DNA from 2 places in the Streptomyces sp. NPDC048623 genome. Region 2 is predicted to be linked to the other one. Evidence: riboswitches for the same ligand, from Rfam matches in the RefSeq annotation. Region 2 holds a riboswitch; the other holds the start of a gene.
What was found. A riboswitch is a leader RNA that binds a small molecule or an ion and turns the genes downstream of it on or off. The one in region 2 is predicted to bind S-adenosylmethionine.
Positions count from the first base shown of each region.

Region 1 (15,320 bases), on a different contig from region 2:
TGCGGACCTTCTCCACCACGACGCCACCCTCGAGGCCGGCGTTCACGGAGATCTGGGTCAGCGGGGCGGCCAGCGCCTTGCGGACGATCTCGGCACCGGTGGCCTCGTCGCCGTCCAGCTCCAGCTTCTCGAAGACGGAACCGGCCTGCAGCAGCGCCACGCCACCACCGGCGACGATGCCCTCCTCGACGGCGGCCTTCGCGTTGCGGACGGCGTCCTCGATGCGGTGCTTGCGCTCCTTGAGCTCGACCTCGGTCGCGGCACCGGCCTTGATGACGGCGACGCCACCGGCGAGCTTCGCCAGGCGCTCCTGGAGCTTCTCGCGGTCGTAGTCCGAGTCGGAGTTCTCGATCTCGGCGCGGATCTGGTTCACGCGGCCCGCGACCTGCTCGCTCTCGCCGGCACCGTCGACGATGGTGGTCTCGTCCTTGGTGATGACGACCTTGCGGGCGCGGCCCAGGAGGTCGAGACCGGCGTTCTCCAGCTTGAGGCCGACCTCCTCGGAGATGACCGTGCCGCCGGTGAGGATGGCGATGTCGTTCAGCATGGCCTTGCGGCGGTCGCCGAAGCCCGGGGCCTTGACGGCGACGGACTTGAAGGTGCCGCGGATCTTGTTGACGACCAGGGTCGACAGGGCCTCGCCCTCGACGTCCTCGGCGATGATCAGCAGCGGCTTGCCGGACTGCATGACCTTCTCCAGGAGCGGGAGCAGGTCCTTCACGGAGGAGATCTTGGAGTTGACGATGAGGATGTACGGGTCCTCGAGCGCGGCCTCCATGCGCTCCATGTCGGTCGCGAAGTACGCCGAGATGTAGCCCTTGTCGAAGCGCATGCCCTCGGTGAGCTCCAGCTCCAGACCGAAGGTCTGGGACTCCTCGACCGTGATGACGCCTTCCTTGCCGACCTTGTCCATGGCCTCGGCGATGAGCTCGCCGATCTGGGTGTCGGCGGCGGAGATGGAGGCGGTGGAGGCGATCTGCTCCTTGGTCTCGACCTCCTTGGCCTGGTCGAGCAGCGCACCGGAGACGGCCTCGACGGCCTTCTCGATGCCGCGCTTGAGGGCCATCGGGTTGGCGCCGGCGGCGACGTTGCGCAGGCCCTCGCGGACCAGGGCCTGGGCCAGAACGGTGGCGGTGGTCGTACCGTCGCCGGCGACGTCGTCCGTCTTCTTGGCGACTTCCTTGACCAGCTCGGCGCCGATCTTCTCGTACGGGTCCTCGAGCTCGATCTCCTTGGCGATGGAGACACCATCGTTGGTGATCGTGGGGGCGCCCCACTTCTTCTCGAGGACGACGTTGCGGCCCTTGGGGCCGAGGGTGACCTTGACGGCGTCAGCGAGCTGGTTCATGCCGCGCTCGAGACCGCGCCGGGCCTCCTCGTCGAACGCGATGATCTTGGCCATGTGAAGTGGTCCTCCCGGACATGGGGTGGATAACGCTCCAGGACCGCGCCGACGCCCGCGACGGACGGTCGGCGCGTCCTCGTGGTTCCTTGCCCCACGCGGCCGGCGACCTCGTCTGCCCGATCCTCGTAGCACTCTCAGCGTGAGAGTGCTAACGCCAATGATTAGCACTCGGCCTATGTGAGTGCAAGCGACTACGGAGGATCCGCCCGTCCTGTGGACGCGCACGGGCACCCGAGGGGCGCCCGCCCGCAGGAACGCGCGAGGGGCCCGCATCCCGGTCAGGATGCGGGCCCCTCGACGGAAGTGCGTCGGTGGCCGATCGCGCCGCGCTCAGGCGGTGGCGAGCTTGACCATGTCCGCCTGCGGGCCCTTCTGGCCCTGCGAGATCTCGAACTCGACCCGCTGACCTTCTTCGAGGGTGCGGTAGCCGTCCATCTGGATCGCGCTGTAGTGGACGAAAACATCCGCACCACCGTCGACCGCGATGAAGCCGTAGCCCTTCTCCGCGTTGAACCACTTGACGGTGCCCTGAGCCATGCCTAACTCCCCTATTACTGGCCCTTGCGCGGATCCGCACTTCGCGGACCCGGGTCAGACCCTGCGCCGGAACGCGTCGACCGCGGCTGAATGTATCTGCCCAACTGCCCTCTGCAACAGGTCAATCGGACGAGAATTCTGGGCACGACGGAATGGGGAATCAGGGAGAACTGGCCGAATTACGGGGCAAGTCGGGCCCGGCAAAAGGCGCACATGGGGCAGATGGCGCGGGCACTTTGGCTGCTTCTTGTCGGGTCGGGGCGCATTCTCATATGCACCTGGCAACAGCAGCGGAGGGGACTTCCCCAACTCTACCGCGCTCAACCCTGCAGAATTGCCCCTTCCGCTTCTTCCCGCGGAAGGGGCAATTCAGTACTGATCGGTAATCCCGACGGGTACCGCCGGTAAGTCCCGTCTCGGCTCAGCAGCCGCCGGCGACGGCCGGGATGATCGAGACGCCGGCGCCGTCCGGCGTGGCCGTCTCCAGGCCCTGCTCGAAGCGCACGTCGTCGTCGTTGACGTACACGTTGACGAAGCGGCGCAGCTTGCCCTGGTCGTCGAGGACGCGGGCGGCGATGCCGGTGTGGTTCTTCTCCAGGTCGGCGATGACCTCGGCGAGGGTGCCGCCCTCGGCGGGGACCTCGGCCCGGCCGCCGGTGTAGGTGCGGAGGATGGTGGGGATGCGGACGTTCACGGCCATGTCTTCGTAACCTCTCAGCGTTCGGGCGGGTCTCAGTGGGCCAGGCCCGCGTCGCGGAACGCGTCCAGGCTCGGGCGGATGGTGGCGGTCGCCTGCGAGCCTTCGGCCACGGCGTCCAGGGTCTTGAGGCCGTCGCCGGTGTTGAGGACCACCGTCGTCAGCGTGGGGTCGATGAGCCCCGCCTCGACCAACTTCTTCGTGACGCCGACGGTCACGCCGCCCGCGGTCTCGGCGAAGATGCCCTCGGTCTGCGCGAGCAGCCTGATGGCCTCGACGACCTGCTCGTCGTTCACGTCCTCGACCGCGCCGCCCGTCCGGCGGGCGATGTCGAGGACGTACGGGCCGTCGGCCGGGTTGCCGATGGCCAGCGACTTGGCGATGGTGTTGGGCTTCTGGGGCCGTACGACGTCGTGGCCGGCCTTGTAGGCGACGGAGACCGGGGAGCAGCCCTCGGCCTGGGCGCCGAAGAGCTTGTACGGCTTGTCCTCGACCAGGCCGAGCTTGATGAGCTCCTGCAGACCCTTGTCGATCTTCGTGAACTGGGAGCCGGAGGCGATCGGGATGACCAGCTGGTCGGGCAGCCGCCAGCCGAGCTGCTCGCAGATCTCGTACGCGAGGGTCTTGGAGCCCTCGCCGTAGTACGGGCGCAGGTTGACGTTGACGAAGCCCCAGCCCTCGCCGAGCGGGTCGCCGATGAGCTCCGAGCAGAAGCGGTTGACGTCGTCGTAGTTGCCCTCGATGGCGACGAGGTCGCCGCCGTAGACGGCGGCCATGACGACCTTGCCCTGCTCCAGGTCGTGCGGGATGAACACGCAGGAGCGGAAGCCGGCGCGGGCGGCGGCGGCGCCGACGGCGCCGGCCAGGTTGCCGGTGGAGGAGCAGGAGAGGGTGGTGAAGCCGAAGGCGCGGGCGGCCTCGATGGCCTGGGCGACGACCCGGTCCTTGAAGGAGTGGGTCGGGTTGCCGGAGTCGTCCTTGACGAAGAGCTTGCCGGGCTCGACGCCGAGCTCGCGGGCCAGGTTGTCGGCCTGGACGAGCTTGGTCCAGCCGGGGTTCAGGTTGGGCTTGTCGGCGACGTCGGCGGGGACGGGCAGCAGCGGGGCGTAGCGCCAGATGTTCGCGGGACCGGCCTCGATGCGCTTGCGCAGCGCCTCGGGGTCGCCGGTGGGCAGGTCGTAGGCGACTTCGAGCGGGCCGAAACAGAGCTCGCAGGCGAAGATCGGGCCGAGCGGGAAGGTCTCACCGCATTCGCGACAGGAGAGCGCGGACGCGGGACCGAGGTCGACGGAGGTGGTCGCGGATACGACGGTCTGAACAGCCATGGAGGCGAGGCCCTTTCTCCTCATCTTCCTCATGGCGAACGTCGCCATGAGACGGATTTGGCACCTTCCCTAGTCGGGGGACCTCGCTGGAGGACGAGTAGTGACCGACTGGAGGGTTGCCGGGGCTTCAACGGGCCGTATCCCTCTGCCCCTCTGGATGAGCGGTATTCGGTTGTGAAACGCGGGCGGCACCCCGACATGCATCGGACATCCGCGTTGTTCAAGACTGTAACCGAAGCCTTCGAGGGTGGAACCGGTCGTCCGATCCGCGAGATGGAGATCACGTTGCTGGAAGAAGTGGAGCGCTGGCTGGCCCGGCGGTCCTGGTCGGTGGCCGACCGTCCGCTGGAGCGGGTCCTCGCGGCCAAGCGGGGGACGACCGTCAGCGTCGTGCTGCCGGCACTGAACGAGGAGGCGACGGTCGGCGCGATCGTCTCCGTGATCCGCCGCGAGCTGATGACGGACGCGGTGCCGCTGGTGGACGAGCTCGTCGTCGTCGACTCGGGTTCCACGGACCGTACGGCGGAGGTGGCCGCGGCGGCCGGCGCGCGGGTGGTGGCGCGGGACGCGATCCTGCCGCGGATACCGGCGGTGCCCGGCAAGGGCGAGGTGCTGTGGCGGTCACTGATGGTGACCGAGGGGGACATCGTCTGCTTCGTGGACGCGGACCTGAAGGACTTCTCGGCGGACTTCGTGACCGGCATCGTGGGCCCGCTCCTGACGGACCCCGAGGTGCAGTTCGTGAAGGCGATGTACGACCGCCCGCTGGGCGATGCCCCTGGTCAGGGGGGCCGGGTGACGGAGCTGGTGGCGCGGCCGCTGCTCAATCTGCACTGGCCGCAGCTGGCGGGTTTCGTGCAGCCGCTGGGCGGCGAGTACGCGGCGCGGCGCTCGCTGCTCGAACGGCTGCCGTTCCCGGTCGGTTACGGAGTGGAGCTGGGCCTGCTCGTCGACGCGCTGCACACGGTGGGCCTGGACGCGCTCGCGCAGGTGGACGTGGGGGTCAGGAAGCACCGGCACCAGGACGGGCGGGCGCTGGGCCGGATGGCGGCGGCGATCTACCGGACGGCGCAGCTGCGCCTGTCGCGCGGGCATCTCGTACGGCCGCGGCTGACGCAGTTCGAGCGGGGCGAGGACGGGGAGCCGGGCTTCACCCCGCGTACGTACGAGGTGGACACGGAGGAGCGGCCGCCGATGACGGAGATCGCGGAGTACGCGGAGCGCCGACGCGTGGCCTGAAACCTCGGCGTCACGGTCTCAAATACGTACGTTTGAGCGTTTACGGGACGGGCTAGGTTCGCCGTATGGCTTCTGTGCTCGTCGCATCCAACCGCGGCCCGGTCTCGTACACCGTGCGGGACGACGGATCGCTGAACGCCCGGCGGGGCGGCGGCGGCCTGGTCTCGGGCCTGAGCGCGGTGTCGTCCGAGGACAGCGTGTGGGTGTGCGCGGCGCTCGGGGAGGGTGACCGGGAGGCGGTGCGGCGCGGGGTCGCCGAGCCGGGTGTCCGGATGCTGGACATCGCGCCGGAGGTGTACGCGGACGCGTACAACGGCATCGCGAACTCGGTGCTGTGGTTCCTGCACCACCATCTGTACGACGTGCCGCGCGAGCCGGTCTTCGACGCGGCCTTCCGCCGCCGCTGGGAGTCGTACCGCGCCTACAACCGCGCCTTCGCCGAGGCGCTCGCGGACGCCGCCGACGAGGGCGCGGCGGTGCTCGTGCAGGACTACCACCTGGCGCTGGTCCCCGGGATGCTCCGCGAGCTGCGCCCGGACCTGCGGATCGGGCACTTCACGCACACGCCGTGGGCGGCGCCGGCCTACCTGCGCATGCTGCCGGAGGACATCCTCCAGGAGCTGCTGTGGGGGATGCTCGGCGCGGACGAGCTGGGTTTCCACACCTGGGGATGGGCGTCCGCGTTCATCCAGGGCGCCCGCATCGACAGCCCCCAGGGGTACGCGGAGGGCGTGTGGCCCAGCGGGGACCCCTGGCGCGGAGTGGAGCACGGCCGGTGGGACGGCCCGGGCCGGAGCAGACGGCGCACCCGGGTGCGTGCGTACCCGCTGGGCGTGGACGGCGACGACCTGCTCGCCCTGGCCCACCGCCCCGAGGTGGACGCCCGCCTGGCCTCACTCCGTGCCGAGGTCGGAGACCGGAAGACCATCGTCCGGGTCGACCGCACCGAGCTGTCGAAGAACATCCTGCGCGGCCTCCTCGCCTACCGCGAACTGCTCACCACCCACCCCGAGTGGCGCGGCCGGGTCGTCCACCTGGCCTCCGCCTACCCCTCGCGCCAGGACCTGGAGTCCTACCGCGCGTACACGGCCTCCGTCGTCGCCCTCACCGAGGAGATCAACGCCGAGTTCGGCACCCCCGACTGGCAGCCGGTCCTGGTCTCCGTCGAGGACGACTTCACCCGCTCCCTCGCCGCGTACCGCCTCGCCGACGTGGCCCTGGTCAACCCGGTCCGCGACGGCATGAACCTGGTCGCCAAGGAGATCCCGGTGGTCTCCGAGGCCGGCTGCGCGCTCGTCCTCTCCCGCGAGGCCGGCGCCCACGAGGAACTCCGCGGGGACGCCCTGACGGTGAACCCCTTCGACATCACAGAAACCGCCGAGGCCCTCCACGACGCCCTGTCGATGCCCCCGACCGAACGCACCGACCGCACAAAGCGCCTCGCCACCGCGGCCACCGCCCTCCCACCCCAACGCTGGTTCCTGAACCAACTGGAGGCCCTGCGGGAGCAGTCCTAGCGGACGTCGACGAAGTCGGCGTTCGAGATGCGGGGCTGCGCCCAGGTGGTGGCCGGGTAGTACCAGCGCCAGTAGCCGTCGGCGGACGCCGTGAGCGAGGCCTTCAGGTAGCCGGTCGAGTTCGTCGTCACGGTCCTCACCGTGGTGTACCCGGTGCACGGATACGTGCAGTACTGGAGCTGGACGGACTGTCCGGAGAGAGCGGTCCAGGTGTTGGTGTCCCAGTTGGCCGCGGTGAGCCTGCCGGAGGCGGTGAGGGTGGTGCCCTTGCGCACCGGCTCGGGGCCCGCGTCCATCGTCAGGGCCGTCTGCCGACGCAGGCCGACGGACGGGAAGTCGCCGCTCGCGTAGTCCCCGTCCTGGGCCTCCACCTGGACGTAGGCCCACCAGCCGTTCCGCCCCGCGAGCGAGTTGTAGATCACGTCGGAGCGCGGGTCGAAGGTGAAGGTGCGGGAGCAGGTCTTCACCGTGCCCGTGCCGGAGCAGGTGGCGAGACCGTGGACGTCGAAGCGCAGGTTGTCGCCACTCCGCTGCTCCAGGTGCATCCAGACCGCCTTCAGCCCGGAGTCCTCGCTGATGGTGGCGGTGACCGTCACGCTCTTCACCGCCGTACCGAGAACGATGTCCTGCCCTCCGTTGACGACCACCTTGGTGATCTGCAGATTGCCGGTGGCGGCCTGGGCGGTCGGCGCGACGACCGCGGCGGTGGCCAGGCTGCCGACGGCCGCGGTGGTCGCGAGGCCGGCACGGAAGAGCGCGCGCAGGCGCATGAGGTCCCCCCCTGGGACGAGTACGGAGGAGATCCGGCCCCCCGGCAGGATCTCGAAGGTGGGAGGAGTGTACGGGGCGGCGCTCGCCGAGGCTGGTCGGGGCGCCCGCCGCTTGACCGCCACCGCCCGGTGATCACGCCCCGGGCGGGGTCACCGGCGCGCAGACTCAGGCCGCGCGGCGTCCGTCGGCCAGACCGCGTCCGGGAAGAGGGGGGCGTCGGTGTCGGGGTCGGGGATGAGGTCGGCGAGCATGTGGGCGGCGGTCTGGGCGTGGGTGTGGGCGCGGGGGAGCATGACGTTCTCGTAGGCGTCGAGGGCCGCTTCGACGGTGGGGTGGTCGAGTACGGCGCGGGCGAGGTCGGCGCCGTCGAGCAGGGCGAGGTTGGCGCCGGTGCCGACGGGCGGCATCACGTGGGCGGCGTCGCCGAGCAGGGTGACGCCGGGGACGCGCGGCCAGGTGTGCGGGAGGGGCAGGACGTGCACGGGGCGGTTCACGAAGTCGCCGTCGTTGTCGCGCAGGAGGGCGAGCAGGCTCTCGTCCCAGCCCTCGTAGCGGGCGAGGAGCCGGGTGCGTACGGAGCCGGTGTCGGCGAGGTCGAGGCCGGCGTGCCAGTCCTCGGGCCCGCGGAAGACGACGTAGCCGCGGACGTGTCCGTCGCTGTTGCGCTGCAGCACCAGGCTGTCGCGGCCGGCCTTGGCCGACATGGTGCCGTCGCCGACCAGGCGGGCGATGCCGGGGTGGCGGCGGTCGACGTCCTCGAAGCGGACCTCGACCATCGTCACGCCGGAGTACGCCGGCCGGGCGCCGGAGAGCGCGGGCCGCACCCGTGACCAGGCTCCGTCGGCGCCGACCACCAGGTCGAACTCCTCGGCGGTGCCGTCCTCGTGGTGCAGCCGCGCGGTGCCGTCGGGCAGCGGCGTGACGGACCGCGCCGCCCGGCCCCAGCGGACCGTGCCCGGAGCGAGGGAGTCGAGCAGCAGGGCGCGCAGCCGTCCGCGGTCGATCTCGGGCCTGCTCAGGTCGCCCTCCGGGGCCCGGTCGTGCCGTACGAGCGTGGCGTGCCGGTCGTACAGGCGCCACTCCTGGCCCTCGGGCCGGGCCAGCGCGAGGAAGCCGTCGAGGAGTCCGGCGGCGCGCAGGGCCGCCTGGCCGGTCTCCTCGTGGATGTCGAGGGTGCCGCCCTGCGCACGGGAGTCGGGGCCGCCGTCCCGTTCGAAGACGGTGACCGGCACGCCGTGCCGCTGGAGGACGCGGGCGCAGACGAGACCGCCGGGGCCCGCGCCGACGATCGCGACGCGCGGACGAGGACGGGTGGTGAGGGACATGGGGAAGCACGCTCCGTTCGACGGATGGGCGGGAAGGGGCGTCGGCGAGATGCCGTCGCCCTCTTCACGGAATCACAGCCGCTCCAAAAGTACAACCGATTCGATTTTGGAGCTGATCGCCTTGACTATCGGATCCGCCAGGCAGGGGTACGATGCCGCCATGGCTGAGACCACCGGGCGCCGCGAGCGCAAGAAGGCCCAGACGCGGCAGGCACTGACCGACGCCGCCGTCCGGCTGTTCACCGAGCGCGGCTACGACGCCGTCGGCGTCCGCGAGGTGGCGGAGGCCGCCGACGTCTCGCTGAGCACGCTCTTCAAGCACTTCCCCGGCAAGGAGGCCCTCGTCTTCGACCTGGACGAGGACCTGGAGAGCGCGCTGGTCGCGGCGGTACGCGACCGGGCCCCCGGCCGGTCGGTCCTGCACGCCCTGCGCGACCACCTGGTGGACACCCGTACCGCCGTACGGACCGACGACCCGACCCACGTCCTGGTCGAGTCGACGCCGGCGCTGCGGGACTACGCCCGGCGCATGTGGTCACGCCACGAACAGGCGCTGGCCGCCGCGCTCGCCGAGGCCACCGGCCTGGCCGCGGACGACCTCGCCGTCACCGGCCTCGCCCGCTTCGCCCTGGAGGCCCCGGACCTGGCCCGCCGGACGGGCGACGACCCGGCCCGGGCGCTCCGCGAGCTGTTCGCCCTGCTGGAACACGGCTGGAAGGACACGCCGTTGGCGGACCCGGCCCCGGCGGCCGGGAGTCCCGCCCCCGGCCGGACGGGCTGACGCCCGGCCCGAACCGGCCCGGCCCAACCGGACCCTGCCCCTCCCCTACCCCACCCCTATGTACGGAGAGGGAATTCCTCGGGATCTCCCCCCTCCTCCTGCGCGTCCTTCCGTGCCAGACTCGCGCCGATCGTTCCCCCAGGCGATCCGTAAGTCTCCTACGGAACCACGCGAACCATGCGGCACCCCGCATGCGAGCGAAGGGATCGCGCAGCCTTGAAGAAAAAGATGGTTGTGGGCATGACCCTCGGGTCGGCGCTCACCGCACTCCTCGCCGCGGGACTCACCCCCGCCGTGGCGCAGGAAGCCCCGGACGGCAGCCAGAGCGCCACCACCGCGCCGCGGTCGGACGACCGGCCCGGGCCGCTCAGCAAGCAGCGCAGCGAGCTGCGCAAGCAGGCGATCGACCTGGTCGCCAAGGGCAAGGCGAAGGCGAACGCCCGCGGCGTCGTCGAGGTCGCGCCCGGCAAGTTCGCCGAGACCGAGACCACGACGGCGACCCGGCAGGAGAAGATCTTCACGATCCTCTCCGAGTTCGGCGACCTGAGCTCCGGCAAGCTCGGCACGGCCCCCGGCCCGCTGCACAACCAGATTCCGCAGCCGGACCGCAGCACCGACAACTCCAACGCCTGGACCGCGGACTTCTCCAAGGCCTACTACGAGAACCACTTCAACGGCTCCGGCGAGTCGATGAAGACGTTCTACGAGAAGCTGTCGAGCGGCCGCTACTCCGTCGCCAACACCGTCGAGGACTGGGTCAAGGTCCCCAACAACGCCTCCTACTACGGCGACAACTCGGTCGAGGACACCGGCGGCTCCTGGGCCTTCATCCAGGACTCCGGCGACGCCTGGTGGAACGCGCAGCTCGCGGCCGGCAAGACGCCCGCCGAGATCGACGCGTACCTCGCGCAGTTCGACGTCTGGGACCGCAACGACTGGGACCACGACGGCAACTTCGACGAGGCCGACGGCTACATCGACCACTTCCAGGCCGTGCACGCCGGCATGGGCGAGGACGCGGGCGGCGGCGCGCAGGGCGAGGACGCCATCTGGTCGCACCGCTGGTACGTCAACGGCGACGACTACGGCCTCACCGGCCCCGACGTCTCCGGCACCCAGAACAAGGCGGGCGGCGCCCGCATCGGCCAGTCGAAGTACTGGCTCGGCGACTACACCACCGAGCCCGAGAACGGCGGACTCGGCGTCTTCTGCCACGAGTTCGGCCACGACCTCGGCCTGCCGGACTTCTACGACACCAACGGCGGCGAGAACTCCACCGCCTTCTGGACCCTGATGAGCTCCGGCTCCTGGCTCGGCCACGGCGCCGCCGCCAACGAGGGCATCGGCACCCACCCGGGTCTCATGGGCGCCGAGGAGAAGCTGTTCCTCGGCTGGCTGGACTACGCCGACGCGCCGCTCGGCGCCACCGGCTCGTACACCCTGAGCCCCGCCGCCCTCCAGGTCGCCGGCAAGGCGCAGGCCGTCCGCATCGCGCTCCCCGACAAGGCGAGCAGCACCACCTACACGACGCCGGCCTCCGGCTCGCACGCCTGGTGGACCGGCTCGGCCGACGGACTCAACCAGTCCCTCACCCGCTCCGTCCCCGCCAGCTCGCGGGTCACGGTCAAGGCGAGCGCCTGGTACGAGATCGAGGCGGACTACGACTACCTCTTCGCCGAGTACTCCCTCGACGGCGGCGCGAACTGGCAGCGCGCGGGCGCCGGGGTCTCCGGCTCCTCCGCCGGCAAGTGGACGACGCTGCGCTTCTCGTACGACTCCGCGGGCCTGCCCTCGCTGTTCCGCTTCCGCTACCAGACGGACGGCGGCGTGCACTTCGCCGGCGCGTTCCTCGACGACATCACCTTCGGCTCCGGCGGCACCACGCTCGCGACCGACGACGTCGAGCAGGGCACCAACGGCTGGACCGCGCAGGACCGCTGGAAGATCTCCACCGGCACCGAGACGGCCACCGCGCCGCGCTACTACCTGGTGGAGAACCGCGAGTACGTCGGCGCCGACGCGCTCCTCGCCGAGGGCCCGTACCAGTTCAGCAAGGGCATCACCGCCCCCGACTGGGTCGAGTTCTTCACGTTCCAGAACGGCATGCTGGTCTGGTACGTGGACCGCTCCTTCGACGACAACAACGTCAGCACCCACCCGGGCGGCGGCTCGGCGATGGTGGTCGACGCCCGTCCGACGCCGTTCCGCTGGGACGACGGCACCGCGCCCAGCAACCGCCGTCAGCCCTTCGACGCCACCTTCGGCCTGGAGCCGACGGACGCGACCTGCCTCCACAAGGAGGTCCTGGCCGGCAAGGGCAAGCAGCAGTCGGTCGTGACGAAGGCGGCCTGCGCCCCGTCCGTCCCCGGCCTGCCGGTCTTCGAGGACACCGACCCGAACGCCTACTACGACGCGACGGCCCCCCAGGCCAGCGTGAAGGTCGCGGGCCACGGCACGAAGGTCACGATCACCGGTGACGCGGGCGACGACCTGACGATCAGCGTGGTGAACCCGTAAGGCCGCGTAGGCCGACAGGATGAAGGGCCCCGGACCGCAGTGCGGTCCGGGGCCCTTCGTCATCCCGTCAGCGTCCCTTCATCGCCTCCGCGAGCGCCGCAAGCAGGTCCACCACCGCCGCCGGGCCCGCCACCGTGAGGTCGGCGCGGGCGGCGAGGTCGGGGACCGCGGAGGATTCGGCGGCGGAGCAGACGAGGAGGCCGGGGGTGCCGTCGGAGCGCAGTTTCTCGACGGCCGCGTAGGCCGCGAGGTCGCCCAGGTCGTCACCCGCGTACAGGACGGCTCCGGCGCCGGTCTCGCGCAGGTAGTCGGCGAGGGCCACGCCCTTGTCCATGCCCGGCGGGCGCAGCTCCAGGACCAGGCGGCCCGGTTCCAGGACCAGGCCGTGGTGGGTGGCGAGGTCGCCGAGGGGGCCCTTCAGGGCCTCGAAGGCGCCCTGCGGGTCCTCGGCCCGGCGGGTGTGGACGGCGACCGCGCGGCCCTTCTCCTCGATCCAGACGCCGGGCCAGGCGCCGATCCGGTCGAGGAAGCCGGGCAGCTCGGCACGGACCGAGGCGACGCCCGGGTGTGGGGCGGAGGCCTGGACGGTGCCGGAGACGGCGTCCCAGCGCTCGGCGCCGTAATGCCCGAGGACGACCAGGTGCTCAAGGCCCGGGACGCCGGCGAAGCCCCCGTACCGTACGGCCACTCCGGCGGGCCGGCCGGTGACCACGACGACGGCCGCCAGATGCGGGGCGAGGGCGGCGAGGGCGGGCACGGCGCCGGGGTGGGCGCGGGCCTGCTCGGGGTCGGGGACGATCTCGGCGAGCGTCCCGTCGAAGTCCAGGGCCACGACGGCCTTCTCGGGCCGCGCGAGAAGCGCGGCGAGTCCGTCGCGGCCGGCGGCTGTGGTCGGGTGCGGAAGGCTGCTGACCATGCGTACGACCCTACCGATGCCGGGCCGTCCCGTCAGCGGCACGGGCAGCAGGCTGGGCGGGCGCCCGTCCCGTGAGCGGCACGGGCAGCAGGCCGGGCGAGCGGGCACACAGCCGAGCGGGCGGCCAAGCAGGCGGCCGAGCGGGCGGCGCGGGCGGCGTGCAGGCAGCGCGCGGGTCCGCGTACGCAAAGCCGGGCAGGCGGCCGCGTAGTCGGCGTACGCACAGCGGCACGCCGACCCGGCTGCCGACCCGCCCGGCGGCGCGGGCGGCGTGCAGGCAGCGCGCAGGTCGGCGTACGGACAGCGAACCGCCCCGCGGGGCCGTCAGCGGCGGGTGCGCCGTTCGTCGCGGACCCGGCGGAGGCGGTTGACCGTGACCGGGTCGTGGGCCAGGGCCCGCGGGTCGTCGAGCAGGGCGTTGAGCAGCTGGTAGTAGCGGGTGGCGGACAGGCCGAGCTGTTCGCGTACGGCCCGCTCCTTGGCGCCGGGGCCGGGCCAGGAGCGCCGTTCCACGGCGAGGACGGCCCGCTCGCGTTCGCTGAGCGCGGCCGCGGCCGCACCGGCACCCGCACCCGCACCCGCCGCCTCCGGCACCGCGGACGGCTCCCCTGTTTCGCTGGTCATACAGACCAATTTATGCGGTGCGGTCTATTCGGAGGACTCGGCCGCCGCCGCCTGCCGGGCCAGGCGCGCCAGTACGTCCGAGGACTTGGCGCCGGGTTCCACCGCCTTGCCGATGTCCTTCTTCACGTTGCTGCTGACCTGCGCCCAGGACGTCTTGCCGACCGGCGGCAGCTGGGACTCGGGCAGCGCCTCCAGGAACTCGCGCAGCTCGGCCGACTCCGGGTCGGCCTGCATGGCCGCGGAGGCGGTGACGGTGGCGGGCAGCAGGTCGTTGTCGCCCGCGAACTTCAGGACGTTCTTGTCGTCGAAGACGAAGTCCAGGAAGGCGCCGATCTCCTTGCGGTGCCCGTTCTGCCTGAAGCCCATGATCCAGTCGGCGACGCCCATGGTGGCCCTGGCCTTGCCGTCGACGCCGGGCAGCGGCACCTTGCCGACCTTGACGCCCTTCTTGGCGGCCTCCTGCATGAGCGAGGGGTGCCCGTTGAGCATGCCGACCTCGCCGCGCGCGAAGGCCGCGAAGGCCTCCTTGCGGTTGAGCTCGCCGGGGGCGGTGGGGCCGGTGAGGCCCTTGGCGACGAGGTTGTCACGCAGCCACTCGAAGGTGTCGAGGTTGGCCTCGGAGTCCAGGTCGTAGTGGCCGGCGCCGTCGATGTAGCCACCGCCGCCGCTGAGCAGCCACATCATGGTCTCGGCCTGGGCCTCCTCGGGCCCGAGCGGCAGCGCGAAGGGGTACGTGACGCCCTTCTTGTCCAGCTTCTTCGCGGCCGCGGCGAGCTCGGCCCAGGTGGTCGGGGCCTTGTCGACGCCCGCCTCCTCGAAGAGGTCCTCGTTGTAGAACATCAGCCGCGTGGAGGCGACGAAGGGCAGGCCGTACTGGGTGCGCTTGTACTCGCCGGCGTCGACGAGCGGCGCCAGGAAGTTGGCCTGTACGGGGATCGAGAGCAGCTCGTCGGCGGCGTAGAGCTGCTCGGCGGCCGCGTAGTCGGCGTACGCGCCGATCTGGGCGATGTCGGGCGCCTCGCCCGCCTTGACCAGCTCGGCGACCTTGCGGTCGACGTCGTTCCAGGACTCGATCTGCACCTGGACCTTCACGCCCGGGTTCTTCGCCTCGAAGGCGGTGACCAGGCCCTCCCAGTACTTCTTGGTGGAGTCGCCGCCCGACAGGTCGTAGTCGGCCGCCACCAGCTTCAGGGTGACGTCACCGCCGCCGTCGCCGCCGAGGGTGCCGCAGCCGGAGAGGCCGGCGGTCAGTCCGAGTGCCGTGGCCGCCGCGGCCAGTCCCAGGAATCGTCGCCGCTGCACAGCCGTAACCCACCTTTTGCTCATCGTCGAGGCAATGTTCGGCCGCAAGTTTCCCCCGCACCTTCACCGGAGGTCTACACCACTCGCATATCGCTTCGGCAACGCATTGCCGCGCGGTGCCGCCGCATTGCCGCACACCGCCGCCGCATCGCCGTGCGGTGCGGCGCACCCCCGCGCACGACCTGGCCAGGCCCCACCCGCTTTTGTATCCGTCCGCAACAATCCATCACAGTGGACTAGACCTTTCGGGGGCTGACACGCGACACTGTCCCCGTGAGACACGTCATCGCCCTCGATGTGGGCGGCACCGGCATGAAGGCCGCCCTCGTCGGGGCGGACGGCACCCTGCTCCACGAGGTCCGGC
Region 1 covers NZ_JBEZHV010000001.1:126,965-142,284, reverse strand. Annotated here, with positions in the region: gene groL (chaperonin GroEL) at 1-1,402, opposite strand, end outside; gene AB0C73_RS00705 (cold-shock protein) at 1,736-1,942, opposite strand; gene AB0C73_RS00700 (MoaD/ThiS family protein) at 2,364-2,642, opposite strand; gene thrC (threonine synthase) at 2,675-3,988, opposite strand; SAM riboswitch class I at 3,982-4,128, opposite strand; gene AB0C73_RS00690 (glucosyl-3-phosphoglycerate synthase) at 4,250-5,203, shown strand; gene AB0C73_RS00685 (trehalose-6-phosphate synthase) at 5,269-6,720, shown strand; gene AB0C73_RS00680 (calcium-binding protein) at 6,717-7,490, opposite strand; gene AB0C73_RS00675 (NAD(P)/FAD-dependent oxidoreductase) at 7,641-8,816, opposite strand; gene AB0C73_RS00670 (helix-turn-helix domain-containing protein) at 8,977-9,597, shown strand; gene AB0C73_RS00665 (immune inhibitor A domain-containing protein) at 9,838-12,114, shown strand; gene otsB (trehalose-phosphatase) at 12,182-13,030, opposite strand; gene AB0C73_RS00655 (DUF3263 domain-containing protein) at 13,355-13,654, opposite strand; gene AB0C73_RS00650 (extracellular solute-binding protein) at 13,679-14,980, opposite strand; gene AB0C73_RS00645 (ROK family protein) at 15,230-15,320, shown strand, end outside.
Region 1: it holds a riboswitch for S-adenosylmethionine, as region 2 does, so the genes downstream of both, thrC (threonine synthase) here and AB0C73_RS30320 (aminotransferase class V-fold PLP-dependent enzyme) in region 2, are expected to answer to the same signal.

Region 2 (15,320 bases):
TGGCCACGGCGACGGCGGCGACGGCGGCCCCGCCGAGCCGGGCGACCCAGACCATGTTGATGATCCCGGCGGCGACTCCGGCGAGGAGTTCGAGGTAGACGGGTCCGGCGAGCCGGACGAGCGTGCGGCGGTGTTCCTTCACGGCGATCACGGATGAAGCCCCCCTCTTTTCGAGATACCTCGGATAGAGGTATCTCGAAAAGAGATAGCATGACGGCGGACAACGCGACAAGCGCGAAGGAGTGAGCCGGTGCTGGAGCTGACGATCCTGGGCTTCCTGTACGAGCGGCCGCTGCACGGCTACGAGCTGAAGGAACGCATCCAGGGCCTGAGCGGCCATGTCCGGCCGGTCAGCGACGGCGCGCTCTACCCCGCGATCACCCGTCTGGTGAAGAACGGCCTGGTCGACAGCCGGACCGAGCCGGGCACCGGCGCGGCCCCGCGCCGCACCCTGTCGCTGACCGGGGCCGGCCGGGCGGACCTGTTCGCCCGGCTGCGCGCGCCCAAGGACGTCGAGATCTCCGACGGCCAGCGCTGGTTCACCCTGCTCGCCTTCCTCGGCCGGCTCCCCGACCCCGCCGAGCAGGCCGCCGTCCTGCGCCGCCGCCAGGCCTTCCTGGACGCGCCGACCAGCTTCTTCTACGAGGAGGGTGCCCCGGTCCGCGCGGAGCAGGAGCCGGATCTCTTCCGCCAGGGCATGCTCCGGATCGCCCGCGCCACGGGCACGGAGGAGAAGGCCTGGCTCACCGAGGCCCTGGCGGAGCTCGACCGGCGGTCTCAGGAGGACACGCCCCGGACTTAGGGCGTGCCCTGGCCCAGCCGGTCCCGCAGAAACGCCCGCCAGTCCGCCGTGAAGGCCTCCGGCGTGGTGTCCAGGACGTCCTGGAGCGCCTTCTCGACCGCGCCCTCGCGCCGCGGATGCGCGCCGACCGCCCGGTAGAAGTCGGTCAGCTTCGCCTCGCCCCAGCGTTCGGCGACCATCGCGCAGGCCAGCCAGCCGCTCTCGTAGGCACGGGCCATCGCCTCGCCGTCGCCGCCGAAGGCGAACTCCTTGTCGTCGGGCAGCCCGGCCGGGGTGTTCCCGGCACGCACCGCTCGGGCGAGTTCCGGGGCGGCCTGGGCGGGGGTGCGGCCGGTGCCGCGGTAGGCGACCCAGTCGGCGAAGCCCTCGGAGAGCCAGACCGGGGTGGCCGCGCCGGTCTGGGCGCGGGTGGCCACATGGGTGGTCTCGTGGGTGAGGACGAAGCCGCGGCCGAAGTCGCCGAGCACGCCGTACGCGTCCGGGTTGACGATCACCCGGTCCGCGGGGGCCTTCGGGCCGCCGCCGATCTGGCCGGTGGTGACGGCGGCGATCCCCCGGTACGAGCCGGCGGGCGCGGCGAGCAGGCGGCCCATGCCCTCCACGGAGGCGGGGACGAGGACCACGACCCGGCCCGCCCAGGGCGAGGGCCAGGCCTCGGTGACGGCCGGCACCGCCCGGTCCGCGGCGTCGGCGATCTCGCGCAGCCGCTCCCGGCTCTGGCCCACCCCGAGGACCAGGCTGCGGTGCCCGGTCACGGTGGTGACCGCGCCCTGCTCCCACAGCTGCTGCGGGGCGCCGTCGGCGGCGCGGTCACCGGTCACGTACCAGCGCCCGTCCTTCTCGGCGAGGTCCAGGACGCGTTCGGTGGTGGCGGGCCCGGAGTCGTACCCCTTGATGCGGTAGCCGAACTCGGCCCGCGCGGTGGCGCGCCCGGGGCCGTCCGGGGTGACGCCGGTGACCCGGTAGTCGAGCCCGTCCAGCGGAATCGTCGCGAGCCGGTCGAACTCGGTGCGCGCGGCGGGCACGAGGGCCGGGTCCAGGCCGGCGAGATAGCCGGCCTCGTCCCGGTGGAGCAGCGCGGCGGCGTGCCGGTCGAGCAGCCGCTGGATCTCGGCGCGGGCCGGGGCCCCGGGTCCCGCGGAGGTGCAGCCGGCGAGGACGAGCACCCCGGTCAGCAGGCACGCCACCGCCCCGCGCCGCGCTCGCCCGCCCTGACCTGCCACCCCACGATCGTACGGGGCGCCCAGGGGACGCGCCGGAGGCGAGCGGGCGGCGAAGGGCCCCGGGAACCGGCCGGAAGCGCCCCGGGAACCGGCTGGAAGGGCCCCGGAACCGGCTCAGACCCTGGTCACGGTCACATGGGACATCATGTTCACCGGGTCGTAGCGGACCCGGGCGCCCGGGTAGGGGGCGTGGATGACCTGGCCGTTGCCCGCGTAGATCGCCACATGGCTGGCGTCGCTGCGGTAGGTGACGAGGTCGCCGGGCTGCGCCTGGGAGAGCGGGATGCGGCGGCCGGCGCCGCGCTGGGCCTGCGAGGTGCGGGGCAGGGCGATGCCGGCCTTGCGGTACGACCAGACCATCAGGCCCGAGCAGTCGAAGGCGGACGGGCCGGTCGCGCCCCACACATAGGGCCGGCCGATCACGCTGCGGGCGGCGAGCACCGCCGCCGCGGCCCGCGAGGGGCCGAGGTCGCCGAGCGGCGGCAGGACCTCGTCGAAGCCGTCCCGGCCGGAGCGGGAGGCCCGCTCGAAGCCCGCGCGCTCGTCGGGGGAGAGCGCGGCGAGCACCCGGCGGGCCTCGGCGAGCTTGTGCTCGACGGTGCGCTTGTGCCGGGCCACCTCGCGGCGGCTGCGGTCGAGTTCGGCGAGCGCGCGGCCCGCCTCGGTGCGCTGCTGGGCGAGCCGGCGCAGCTCGCCGTGGAGCCGGCCGAGGGCGGCGCTCTGGCGGGCGGTGACCCGGTCGAGGGCGGAGGCCCTGGCGAGGTAGCTGTCCGGGTCGGAGGAGAGCAGCAGCGCGAGGGCCGGGTCGATGCCGCCGGAGCGGTACTGCGCGCCGGCCACCGAAGCGAGTGCGCCGCGCATGCGGTTGATCCGCTCCTGGGCGCGGGCCAGGGAGTCCTGGGCCTGGGAGACCGTCTTCCGCAGCGCGTCGGCCTTCTCGTCGGCCCGGTTGTAGCCCTCGGTGGCCCGCTCGGCCTCTTCGAGGAGCCGGTCGACGGTGGCGCGGGTGGCCCGGGCGGTCTGCGGGGTGGCGCCGCCCGGGTCGGCGTGCGCGGGGACGGCGCCGAGTGCCGTGGCCGCGGTGGCCGCGGCTGCGGTGAGGACGGTGACCCTGGCGGGTCGTCGGTGGGACGCCACGGATCGGGCTCCGTTCGGCTCGGCGGACTGGCGCGGCAGACAGTAGCCGCTGACGCTTCCGCCTCCAACGAAGCAGCCGGGCACACAAAATGACGCCCCGCCGCAGGACCACAGGTCACCGGCGGGGCGTCACGTCAGCCCGGGATCCGACAAACCACCCGGATGGGGGGCAGGTCGCGTGGCGTCAGATGCGGACGCCGAACTGGAAGGAGCCGATGGTGCTCATCGACTCGTAGCGCACCACGGCGCCCGAGTGGGGGGCGTGCAGGACCTGGCCGTTGCCGGCGTAGAGGCCCACGTGCGCCAGGCTGTTGAAGAAGACGAGGTCGCCCGGCTTGAGCTGGCTGCGGCCTATCTTCACGCCGTCGTTCTGCTGGGTGTAGGTGGTGCGGGTGAGGCTGACGCCGGCCTGGCGGTAGGCCCACTGCGTCAGGCCCGAGCAGTCGAAGGAGTTGGGGCCCTCGGCGCCGGAGACGTACGGCATGCCGAGCCGGGTGGCGGCGGCGCTGAGGGCGGCGGAGCCGCGCTGCGAGGCGGGCACCTCGTTGCCGAGGTCGACACGGTCGCCGGCGGCGCGGCTGGCGCGCTGCTCCTCCTCCTGGATCCGGGCGCGCTCGGCGGCGGTCAGGGTGTTGAGGAGCTTGCGCGCCTCGGCGAGCTTCTCCTGGGACTTCTGCTTCTTCTCGTTGAGGGTCTTGCGCACGTCCTCGAGGTCGGCGAGCTTCGTCGTCGCCTCGGCGCGCTGCTGGGCGAGGATGCGCTGCTTGGCCTGGATCGACTCCAGCACATCGGCCTGCTGGGCGCTGAGCTGGTCGATCGCGGACGCCTTGTCGAGGTAGCTGTCCGGGTCGGAGGAGAGGAAGAGCTGGAGCGCCGGGTCGATGCCGCCGGAGCGGTACTGCGCGGCGGCGACCGAACCGATCTGCCCGCGCAGGGTGTTGAGCTCCTGCTGGCCGCGGGCGACCTTGTCCTGGAGAGCGCTGATCTCCTTCTGCAGCGTCCCGCGGCGCTCGTCGGCGAGGTTGGCCTGCTCGGTGGCGACCTCGGCCTCTTCCTGGAGCGCGTGGACCTTCGACTTGACGTCGTCGATCTTGGGCTTCGGGGCCGCCTGGGCTCCGGCCTGGGCGGAGAGGGCGACGGCGGCTGCGGCGGTCGCGGTGAGCACGGTCACACGGGTGCGGCTCGGCTGCTTGGGACGACGGTGGGACGCCACGGGGGCGATCTCCTTCTTCCTCGAGCCGCCCGGCCGTTCAGAGGCAGGCGGTACCCACGCTGACACCCCGGATGAGTGATCAACCGCGCGAAGGTTCGAGCCCTGACCCTAGTGACCTTCTTGTGATCAGTTCAAATCCCAGCGGCCAAAATCTCGCCCGTCCCACAAGTTGTTTCCCGACACCACACGGGCAGCAATGGCCACTTGACCCTGCGTGGACCACAAAAGGGATATGCGGGACGTTCAGGATGACCGTGACGAGACGTCACGTCAGGCGCGAAAGCCGCTTCAGCAACAAGGCGGACGCGACCGGCCGTGCACCGGACTTGGCGACGCCGTCGGCCACCTCGCGGTCGGTGGACACCACGACCACGGGACGGCCGGGCGGCTCCGCCCGCACCAGCTGACGGATCAACTCGTCCGCCGTGACACCCGGCTTGGAGAACAGCACCCGCACGCCGCGCGGCGGGGCGAGCAGGACGGGCGCCGCCAGCTCGGCCCCGTCGAAGACACAGGTGACCTCGGCACCCGAACGGGCCGCGAGCGCGGACAGACCGCCGAGCAGCCGCAGCCGCTGCTTCTCCAGCGGCATCGTCGGATAGCCGGTCTTGGTGACGTTGTAGCCGTCCACCACCAGGTGTGCCTGCGGCAGTTCGAGCAGCTGGTCCAGGAGCGCCGGGTCGGTCTCGGACAGCGCGCGGGCCGCGATGTCCTTCGGCGACATCCGTCCCGGCTCCACCGCGTCCACGGTGTCCGCCGGGTGCATCGACACCGGCGGCAGGGCGAGTTCACGGCGCAGCCCCTGGGCGGCGTCGAGCACGGTGTCCAGGAGCAGCCGCAGCCGCATGTCCTCCACCGAGCGTCCCTCGCGGGCGGCCCGGCGGCTCGCCTCCAGGGCGGCCTCGACCTCGCCGAGCCGGGCCTTGAGCCGCCGGCTCTCGCTCTCGGCGGCCGACACCTGGGCGGCGGCCTCGGTGCGCGCGGTGTCCATCTCCGCCTGCAGCCGGCGCAGCGCGGCCTCGCCGCGCTTGACGTCGCTCTGGGCGCTGCGCAGCTTCCGGTGAAGCGATTCGGCGTCCTTGCGGGCGCTCTCCAGGTCGCGGCGCAGCTGCTCGGTCTCGGTCTTGGCGCGCTCCCTGGCGCCCGCGACCTCCTCGCGCAGCCGTTCGAGCTCGCGCCGGCCGGCCTCGTCGGCCCGCTCGGCGTCGGCGCGCTCGGCCTCCTCGCCGGCGGCGGCGACCAGCTTGCCCCAGCCGGCCGGGCGCAGCACATAGGCGGCCGCGGCCACGTCGACCGGGTCGGCGGCGCCGGGCGGGGCGCCGGACTCGACGGCCCCGGCCAGCTCGGGCTGAGCCTCCTTGAAGCGCTCGCCGATCCGCTGCCGGAACAGCGGGTCGCTCTCCAGGGCGGCGGCCATCGCGTTCCCGGCGAACTTGGCGCGCCGGGAGGCGGTGAAGCGGGCGTACTGGCGCAGCGGGGCGGGCAGTTCGGCGACGGTCAGCCCGCCGAAGGCGTCCGCGACGAGCGCGACGACCCTGCGGCGTACGGGCTCGGGCAGCGGCCGGTCGAGCGCCTCGGCGGCACTGTCCGCCGAGCCCGCCGGCCGATCACCGTGCGCGGGCTGCTCCACGGTCCGTCACCCACTCCCTCGTCTCGCCCTCCCGGGCCGCTCCTCAGGAAGCGGCGCCCGGCCTGTCCACCAGTTCGATCTGGTCCACCGCGTTGCACCAGCGGCAGCGGACCGACTCGATGGTCTCACTGACCACCTCGCGCTCCTCGACCTTGGGCTCTCCGGCGAGGTCCAGATGGACGTACTCGACGACCTTGGACGAGCGGGTCACGTCGAAGCGGGTCAGATTGCCGCAGAGTGTGCAGCGCCAGCGGGTCTCGGCGGTCGGCAGGGGAACCGTCGTCATCGTTGCCGTCCTCTTTCCGTACGAGGCTCAGTGTGAGGCTTTGTGCGAGGTGTCACGGGCCCGCGGTGCGCCGTCGAACAGCGGGAATGTCGCTCATAAGGCAGGCTCTCACCCTACGGCCTCGCGGGTACCCCGTGTCACGGCGAGGCACTCTGTCCAGGTGGGCCCCGGTACGCCATGATCTGTCCATGATCGACTGGCGGGGCGCGGCCCTCGGCGCCTGGCGCGGCGCGCGGAACGGGCCGACGGTGACGTACGGCATCATCGCCTGCTGCGTGCTGCTGTTCGCCGTGAGTCCGGTGTCGGGGCTCAATCCGGGGTACGGCACCGGTGACACCCTGCTCGCGGCGCAGAGCGCGTACTTCCAGCGCTGGGGCGTGATCCCGGCCGATCTGGTGCGGGCCGATCCGCGCGCCCTGCTCACCCCGCTGACCGCGCTGTTCGTGCACGGAAGCTGGCTGCATCTGCTCGGGAACATGCTGTTCCTGTACGTGTTCGGCGCGATGGCCGAGGAGCGGATGGGTCCGGCCGCGTTCGGTCTGTTCTATCTGGGCGTGGGCTGTCTGGCGCTGACGGGTTACGCGGCGGCGCACGCCGACAGCGCGCAGACGCTGGTCGGGGCGTCGGGGGCGATCTCGGGGGTGCTCGGGGCGTTCCTGTATCTCTTTCCGCGGGCGCGGGTGACGAGCCTGTTCCCGTTCCTCTTCTTCCTGCCGCTGCGCTTCCCGGCCTGGATCGTGCTGATCTTCTGGTTCGTGCTCCAGTGGCTGGCGGCGCGCTCGGCGGGGGCGGGGCCGGGAGTGGCGTATCTGGCGCATGTGATCGGCTTCGCGCTGGGGTTCGTCTACGCGTGGGCCCGGTACAGGGGTGGGGATACAGTGAAGCCACCAGCCGCGGCCATCGAGGGAGAAAGCCAGCCGTGATCACCGCGATCGTGCTCATCAAGACCAGCGTGGACCGCATCCCCGAGATCGCCGAGGCGATCGCCGCGATCGACTCCGTCAGCGAGGTCTTCTCCGTCACCGGCACCTACGACCTGATCGCGATGGTCCGGGTGGGACGCCACGACGACCTGGCCGACATCATCCCCGGCCAGATCTCCAAGATCCCGGGCGTCGAGGCCACGGACACCCACGTCGCCTTCCGCGCCTACTCGCAGCACGACCTGGACGCGGCCTTCGCCATCGGCCTGGAGTCGTAAGCACGCGTGCACGGCGGTGCGGCCGGCCCTCCCCCGCGGGAGGCCGGCCGCACCCGTTCGAGTGAACGGTCAGCCGCGGACGGGGACGCAGCGCCCGTCCTCGGTGCGGTAGTTCCACCGGGCGCCGTCGCGCACCAGCTCCTTGACCGCGCCGATGAAGCGCTCGATGTGCTCGTCGGGGGTGCCGGCGCCGAAGCTCACCCGGATGGCGTTGAGGGACCGCTCCCCCGGGTTCGCCTCGGGGGCGCCGCACTCGCCCGCCACCTGCGGGTCGCCGCCGAGCAGGGTGCGGACCAGCGGGTGGGCGCAGAAGAGACCGTCGCGGACGCCGATGCCGTACTCGGCGGAGAGCGCGGCGGCGAAGTGGGAGCTGTTCCAGCCCTCGACGACGAAGGAGATGACGCCGACGCGCTCGGAGTCGTCGCCGAAGAGGGAGAGCACGCGGACCTCGGGGACCTCGGCGAGGCCCGCGCGGACGGTGGCGATCAGCTGCTTCTCGCGGGCGACGAGGGACTCGAAGCCGGCCTCGGTGAGCGCCTTGCAGGCGGAGGCGATCGAGTAGACGCCGATGACGTTCGGCGAACCGGCCTCGTGCCGGGCCGCGGTGGTGTGCCACTCCACGTCCACACCCCCGTCGGCCCGGCGGGCCACCGAGCGGGAGGCGCCGCCGCCCGCCAGGTAGGGCTCGGCGTCCTGGAGCCAGTCGGCGCGGCCGGCGAGGACGCCGGAGCCGAACGGCGCGTACAGCTTGTGCCCGGAGAACGCGACCCAGTCGACGTCCAGGTCCCGTACGGAGACGGGGTGGTGGGGCGCGAGCTGGGCGGCGTCCAGGACGATCCGCGCGCCGTGCGCATGGGCGGCGGCGGCGAGTTCGCGCACCGGCCACAGCTCGCCGGTGACATTGGAGGCACCGGTCACACAGACCAGCGCGGGGCCGATGGGGCCTCCCCAGCTCGAAGAGCTAGGGGAAGGCTCCCGGTCGGCGAGCGCCCGCTCCAGGGTCTCGACGGCCTGCCGCGGCGTGCGCGGCGCGTCGAGGCAGGTGACCCGGGCGTCCCTCCAGGGCAGCAGCGAGGCGTGGTGCTCGGTCTCGAAGACGAAGACCTCGCAGCCGTCGGGGATCACCTGGGCGAGCAGGTTGAGCGAGTCGGTGGTGGAGCGGGTGAAGACCACCTGGTCGCCGGGGCGGCAGTCGAGGAACTCGGCGACGGTGGCGCGGCTGTTCTCGAAGAGGTCGGTGGAGAGCTGGGAGAGGTAGCCGGCGCCGCGGTGCACGCTGCCGTAGTACGGGGCGTAGGCGGCCACGTCGTCCCAGACGCGCTGGAGGGCCGGGGCGCTGGCGGCGTAGTCGAGGGCCGCGTAGGTGACCTCGCCGCCGGTGACGAGCGGGACGGTGACGTCGCGGCCGAGGACCGGCAGCGGGGCGGCGCAGCAGGGCTCCGCGGGCTCCTGGGCAGGGGCGGCGGCGGTGAGGGTGGCGGCGACGACGGCGGTGTTCGGGCATGCGGACATAGCGGTGTCTCCCGGCAGAAAAGGGGCGCGAAAAGGCGTGAAAGGGCCCGAGCGGCGACAGCGCGCGAAGGGCTGTCCCGCTGTACGGGTGTGGAGTGGGAAAGGGGCCGAGAAGGGCCCTAACGCATTCGCTTGCTCACGAGACACCGCTCCCTATGAGGACCAAGGACCCCAGGGTGGCGCACAGGGATCCGCGCTTGCCGCAGGCTTCTGCTCGTACGGCCTGGTCTTCACCCGGGGCACCCCGCCACGGACGGAGGGTTGCCGGACAGCCGGCCGGGGCCTTGCAGCTGTCACTCATGACCTGGTTCAGAACCTATGCCAGACGATCACGACACCGCAACCCCGTCCCGGCATCCGGGACGGGGTCGCCATGCGCCGTTCATGAGCCGTCAGGCGTTGCTGGCGGCGACCCACCGGTCCAGGGTGCGGCGCGCGGCACCCGAGTCGATGGACTCGGCGGCCCGGTCCATACCGGCCCGCAGCTGCTCCGCGAGGATGCCCTCGCCCGGCTCCAGGGCGACGAGGGCCGCCGCCGAGTTGAGCAGCACCGCGTCCCGTACCGGACCGGCCTCACCGGCGAGCAGCCGCCGGGCCACGTCGGCGTTGTACGAGGCGTCCGCGCCCCGCAGGGCCTCCACGGGGACCAGGTCGATGCCGACGTCCCGCGGGTCGAAGCGCTCCTCGCGCACGGTGCCGTTCCGGACCACCCAGACGGTGGAGGTGGCCGTGGTGGTGAGCTCGTCCAGACCGTCGTCGCCGCGGAAGACCAGGGCGGAGGAACCGCGCTCGGCGAGCACTCCGGCCATGATGGGGGCCATCCGGGGGTCGGCGACCCCGGTCGCCTGGGCCTTGACCCGGGCCGGATTGGTGAGCGGGCCCAGGAAGTTGAAGACGGTGCGCACGCCCAGCTGGCCGCGGGCGGCGGCCACGTGCCGCAGCGCGGGGTGGAACTTCACCGCGAAGCAGAAGGTGACTCCGGCCTCCTCGGCGACCTCGGCCACCCGCTGAGGGGTCAGCTCCAGATTGACGCCGAGCTTCTCCAGGACGTCGGAGGCCCCGGAGGCGGAGGAGGCCGCCCGGTTGCCGTGCTTCACCACCCGGGCGCCGGTGCCGGCCACCACGATCGCGGACATGGTGGAGATGTTGACCGTCTTGGCGCCGTCGCCGCCGGTCCCGACGATGTCCACACTCGGCCCGGGCACGTCGATCAGCCGGGCGTGCGCGTACATCGCCTGGACCAGGCCGGTCAGCTCCTCGACCGTCTCGCCCTTGGCGCGCAGGGCGACCGCGAAGCCGGCGATCTGGGCGTCGGTGGCCTCACCGCTCATGATGGTGTCCATCGCCCAGGCGGTGGCCTCGGTGCTGAGGTTCTCCCGCCCGAGAAGCGCGTTCAGGACCGCGGGCCAGGAGCGACCCGCCGCGGTGTCGCCTCCAGCGGGGTTCACAGCGCTCATGACAGCTCCTGAGGTGTTCGTGGCTTCGTACGGGATCGGTGTGATCCCCAGACCGGTGTGATCCCCACCCTATCGAGCCCGGGGGACGGCAAAGAGCCCCGTCCATCGAATGGACGGGGCTCTCACCGTGGCGACCTACGTCAGGAGGTCAGTGGTGATCAGTGGTGGCCGTGGCCGCTCTCGATCTCCTTGAACTCCTCGACGGTGGGCTTGAGCACCTGGCTGTCGCCGCCGTAGTAACCCCGGTTGAGCTTGACCCGGAGCTTCTCCATGCGGCCGATCTTGCGCTCCACACCGTTCTCGTCCACGGCCGGCGGCAGCTCGGCCGGCTCGTACTGCTCGTGCGCGGTGAGCTTGTGGCGCTCGCCCTGGCTGAGCGGGGTGTGGACCTCGACGTACTCACCGTGCGGCAGGCGCTTGATGATGCCGGACTCACGCCCGTGCAGCACCTTGTCCTTGTCCCGGCGCTGGAGGCCGAGGCAGATCCGCTTGGTGACGACGAACGCGATGACCGGGCCGGCGAAGAAGAAGATCCGCACGAACCAGGTGATCGAGTTGATCGACAGGTGGAAGTGGGTCGCCCAGATGTCGTTGCCACCACCGACGAGCATGATCATGTACGCGGTGATCCAGGCGACACCGAAGGCGGTGCGCGTCGGAGCGTTGCGCGGGCGCTGCGCGATGTGGTGCTCGCGCTTGTCACCGGTGAGCCAGGACTCGATGAACGGGTAGACCGCGATGGCCGCCAGGACGAGCGGGAAGATCACCAGCGGGATGAAGACACCCAGGACCAGCGTGTGGCCCCACAGGTTGATCTCCCAGCCCGGCATGACACGGATCAGACCCTCGGCGAAGCCCATGTACCAGTCGGGCTGGGCGCCGGTGGACACCTGGTCCGGGCGGTACGGGCCGATGGCCCAGATCGGGTTGATCGAGGCGAGCGCCGCGATGACCGCGATGACGCCGAAGACCAGGAAGAAGAAGCCTCCGGCCTTCGCCATGTACACCGGCAGCAGCGGCATGCCGACGACGTTCTTGTTCGTACGGCCCGGGCCCTCGAAGTGGGTGTGCTTGTGGACGAACACCAGGATGAGGTGCGCGACCACCAGGCCGAGCATGATGCCCGGGAGCAGCAGCACGTGCGCCGAGTAGAACCGGGCGACGAAGTCGCCGCCGGGGAACTCACCGCCGAACAGGAACATCGACAGGTAGGTGCCGACGATCGGCACCGACAGGATCGCGCCCTGCATGAAGCGCACACCGGTGCCGGAGAGCAGGTCGTCCGGGAGCGAGTAACCGGTGAAGCCGGTGAACATGCCCAGGAAGAACAGCAGGAAGCCGAACAGCCAGTTGATCTCACGCGGCTTGCGGAACGCGCCGGTGAAGAACACGCGCATCATGTGCACGAACATGCCGGCGAGGAAGATCAGCGCCGCCCAGTGGTGGATCTGCCGGATGAGCAGACCACCGCGCACCTCGAACGAGATGTGCAGGGTCGAGTTGAACGCCTCGGACATCAGCTGTCCCTGGAGCGGGACGTAGCTGCCGACGTACTCCACCTCGTTCATCGACGGGTGGAAGAACAGCGTCAGGTAGACACCCGTCAGGATGATGATGAGGAAGCTGTAGAGGCAGACCTCGCCCAGCATGAAGGACCAGTGGTCCGGGAAGATCTTCCGCATGTTGGCCTTGGCCAGCGTGTAGATCCCCAGGCGGCCGTCGGCCCAGTCGGCGACCCGCTCACCGGCGGGGGCCTTCTTCTTAGCAGTGGTCACAGTGCTCATCCGCGCTCCCAGAAGGCGGGGCCGACGGGCTCTTCGAAGTCGCCGTGCGCTTCCAGGAATCCCTTGTCGTTCACGCCGATCCGCAGCTGCGGAAGGGCGTGGCCGGCCGGGCCGAAGATGACGCGGGCGCCGTCGGACAGATCGAAGGTGGACTGGTGGCACGGGCAGAGCACGTGGTGCGTCTGCTGCTCGTACAGCGAGATCGGGCAGCCGACGTGGGTGCAGATCTTCGAGTAGGCGACGATGCCCTCGTGCGACCACTCGAGCTCGCGCTTGTCCTTGATGTCCTCCGGCTGGATGCGGACGATCATCAGGGCGGCCTTGGCGATCTCGGTCTGGAAGTGCTCGTCGTGCTCTTCCAGGCCCTCGGGCTTCGCGAACGTCAGCGAACCGACGGCGACGTCCTCGGGACGCAGCGGCTCGTTGGTGTTCATGTTGATGAGCAGCTTGCCCTTGGCCCACAGGGTGGAGCGGAGCTTCTTCTCGGGCAGCGGACCCATGTCACGCAGCAGCACGATGCCGGAGAGCGGCACCAGGGCCAGCGCGCCGAACAGCGTGTTGCGGATCAGCTTGCGGCGGCCGAAGCCGGACTCGGCGGCGCCGGCCGCGAAGTCCGCCATGACCTTCGCCTTGACCTCGGGCGTGGCCTCGATCGGGTGGCGCTCGTCGGCCACCTCGACGTCGGACATCAGGGTGCGGGCCCAGTGGACCGCGCCCGCGCCGATGAAGAACAGCGCCGCACCGAGGGTGAGACCCAGGGCGAAGTTGAGCGCGGACACCCGGCCGAACGGCCAGATGTACACGATCTTGTCGACCGGGAAGATCACGTACGAGGCGATGAAGCCGATCGTGGCCAGCATCGACAGCGCGAACATGAAGGCGATCGCGCGCTCGGACCGCTTGGCGGCCCGCTCGTCGATGTCCTGGATGCGCGGCTTGTGGGGCGGGAGGCCCGGGTCGGCGAACGGGTCTTCGGCGACCTTCACCGCGCCGTGCGCGGTGTCCTGCTCGATCGGCAGGTTCTCTTCAGGAATGTCTTGGGTACTCATGACTTCTTGGCCTTAGCGGTGTGGGCCGCGACCCAGACGGCAACTGCGATGAGTGCGCCCAGTCCGAAGACCCACGCGAACAGACCCTCGCTGACGGGGCCGAGGCCACCCAGCTTGAGACCACCCGGGTTGTCGGCCTTGTCGCTGTTCACGGCCTGGACGTAGGCGATGATGTCCTTCTTCTGCTTCTCCGGCATCGTGGTGTCGGGGAAGGACGGCATGTTCTGCGGACCGGTCTGCATGGCCTCGTAGAGGTGCTTCGGGTCCACGCCCTCAAGGGTCGGGGCGTACTTGCCGTAGGTCAGCGCGCCACCCTCGCCGGTGAAGTTGTGGCACTGCGCGCAGTTGGAGCGGAACAGTTCGCCACCCTTGGCGATGTTGGCGCCCTCAGGGCTGTACTGGCCTTCCTTCGGCGTGACCGGGCCGGCACCGAGGGAGGCGACGTACGCCGCGAGCTGATCGATCTCAGCCTGCGAGTAGACGACCTTCTTCTTCGGGACCTGGGCGCCCGGCTGCTGCGCGGGCATCCGGCCGGTGCCGACCTGGAAGTCCACGGCCGCCGAGCCCACGCCGACCAGGGACGGGCCGTCAGAGGTGCCCTGACCGCCGGTTCCGTGGCAGCTGGCACAGCCGACGGCGTAGAGCTTCTTGCCCTCCTCGATGGCGAGGGACTGGGCGGTTTCATCGGCCTTCGCCGTGCCCGCGGGTGCGAACGCGGCGTACAGCCCCCCAGTTGCCGCCAGCGCGAGAAGTAGGACGACGACCGCCGCCAGCGGATGGCGTCGTCGTGCGGAGAGCTTTTTCACGGATTACCCCGGTGTCAGGATCTTCTGCGTCGATGCTTGCTGGATGTGTCGGTGCCCGCCGGGAGGCGGGGCCCGATTACTTGATCAGGTAGATCGTGGCGAAGAGGCCGATCCAGACGACATCGACGAAGTGCCAGTAGTAGGACACGACGATGGCGGCGGTTGCCTGCTCGTGAGTGAACCTCCTGGCGGCGTACGTCCGGCCGAGGACCAGCAGGAAGGCGATGAGACCGCCTGTCACGTGCAGACCGTGGAAGCCCGTCGTCAGGTAGAACACGGAGCCGTAGGGGTCGGAGGACAGCGAGAGGCCGTCCGCCTTCACCAGCTCGGTGTACTCGAAGACCTGGCCGCCGATGAAGATCGCGCCCATGACGAACGTGAGAGTGAACCACGCCCGGAGCTTCTTCACGTCACCCCGCTCGGCGGCGAAGACGCCGAGCTGGCAGGTGAGGGAGGAGAGCACCAGGATCGTGGTGTTCGTCGCCGAGAACGGAAGGTTCAAGGCGTCGGCCTTTTCCGTCCAGTACTCGGCGCCCATCACGGATCGCAGAGTGAAGTACATCGCGAAGAGGGCCGCGAAGAACATCAGCTCGGAACTCAGCCAGATGATGGTTCCGACGCTGGTGAGGTTCGGTCGATTGACCGACGGGTGCGCGTGCCCGGTATCTACTGTCGTTACTGTCGCCACGACCGACATTATGTCGGTCGCTTATCCCGCCCTCACTCCGGGGGGTGCCGTTCGGAGTGTCCGGGCCGCGTGTCCTGCCCGAACGGCCCATCCTGGGGCCTCCGCGGCACCCTTCGAACAGGTGTTGAACGGGTGTTGACGGGGTGTGGACCGGAGTAGCATCCGCGCCAACGGCAGGCCACCTTCACGGAGGACGAACGATGCAGTCGAGCGCCACGGTCCTGGTCTACAGCGACGACGCGAACACCCGCGCACAGGTCCGCCTCGCGGCCGGCCGGCGGCCCGCCGCGGACGTTCCCCCGGTCGAGTTCGTGGAGTGCGCGACGCTGCCGGCCGTGCTCACGGCCCTGGACGAGGGCGGCATCGACCTGTGCGTCCTCGACGGCGAGGCCGTCCCGGCCGGCGGCATGGGTGTGTGCCGGCAGATCAAGGACGAGATCTTCCGGTGCCCCCCGGTGCTGCTGCTCATCGGCCGCCCGCAGGACGCCTGGCTGGCCACCTGGAGCCGCGCGGACGCCGCGGTCACCCTCCC
Region 2 covers NZ_JBEZHV010000027.1:19,285-34,604, forward strand. Annotated here, with positions in the region: gene AB0C73_RS30275 (MATE family efflux transporter) at 1-148, opposite strand, end outside; gene AB0C73_RS30280 (PadR family transcriptional regulator) at 251-802, shown strand; gene AB0C73_RS30285 (hypothetical protein) at 799-2,025, opposite strand; gene AB0C73_RS30290 (NlpC/P60 family protein) at 2,140-3,162, opposite strand; gene AB0C73_RS30295 (NlpC/P60 family protein) at 3,347-4,375, opposite strand; gene AB0C73_RS30300 (NYN domain-containing protein) at 4,641-6,005, opposite strand; gene AB0C73_RS30305 (hypothetical protein) at 6,049-6,291, opposite strand; gene AB0C73_RS30310 (rhomboid family intramembrane serine protease) at 6,480-7,214, shown strand; gene AB0C73_RS30315 (Lrp/AsnC ligand binding domain-containing protein) at 7,211-7,492, shown strand; gene AB0C73_RS30320 (aminotransferase class V-fold PLP-dependent enzyme) at 7,562-9,004, opposite strand; SAM riboswitch class IV at 9,193-9,309, opposite strand; gene trpD (anthranilate phosphoribosyltransferase) at 9,397-10,461, opposite strand; gene AB0C73_RS30330 (cytochrome bc complex cytochrome b subunit) at 10,620-12,245, opposite strand; gene AB0C73_RS30335 (Rieske 2Fe-2S domain-containing protein) at 12,242-13,294, opposite strand; gene AB0C73_RS30340 (c-type cytochrome) at 13,291-14,100, opposite strand; gene AB0C73_RS30345 (heme-copper oxidase subunit III) at 14,177-14,797, opposite strand; gene AB0C73_RS30350 (hypothetical protein) at 14,989-15,320, shown strand, end outside.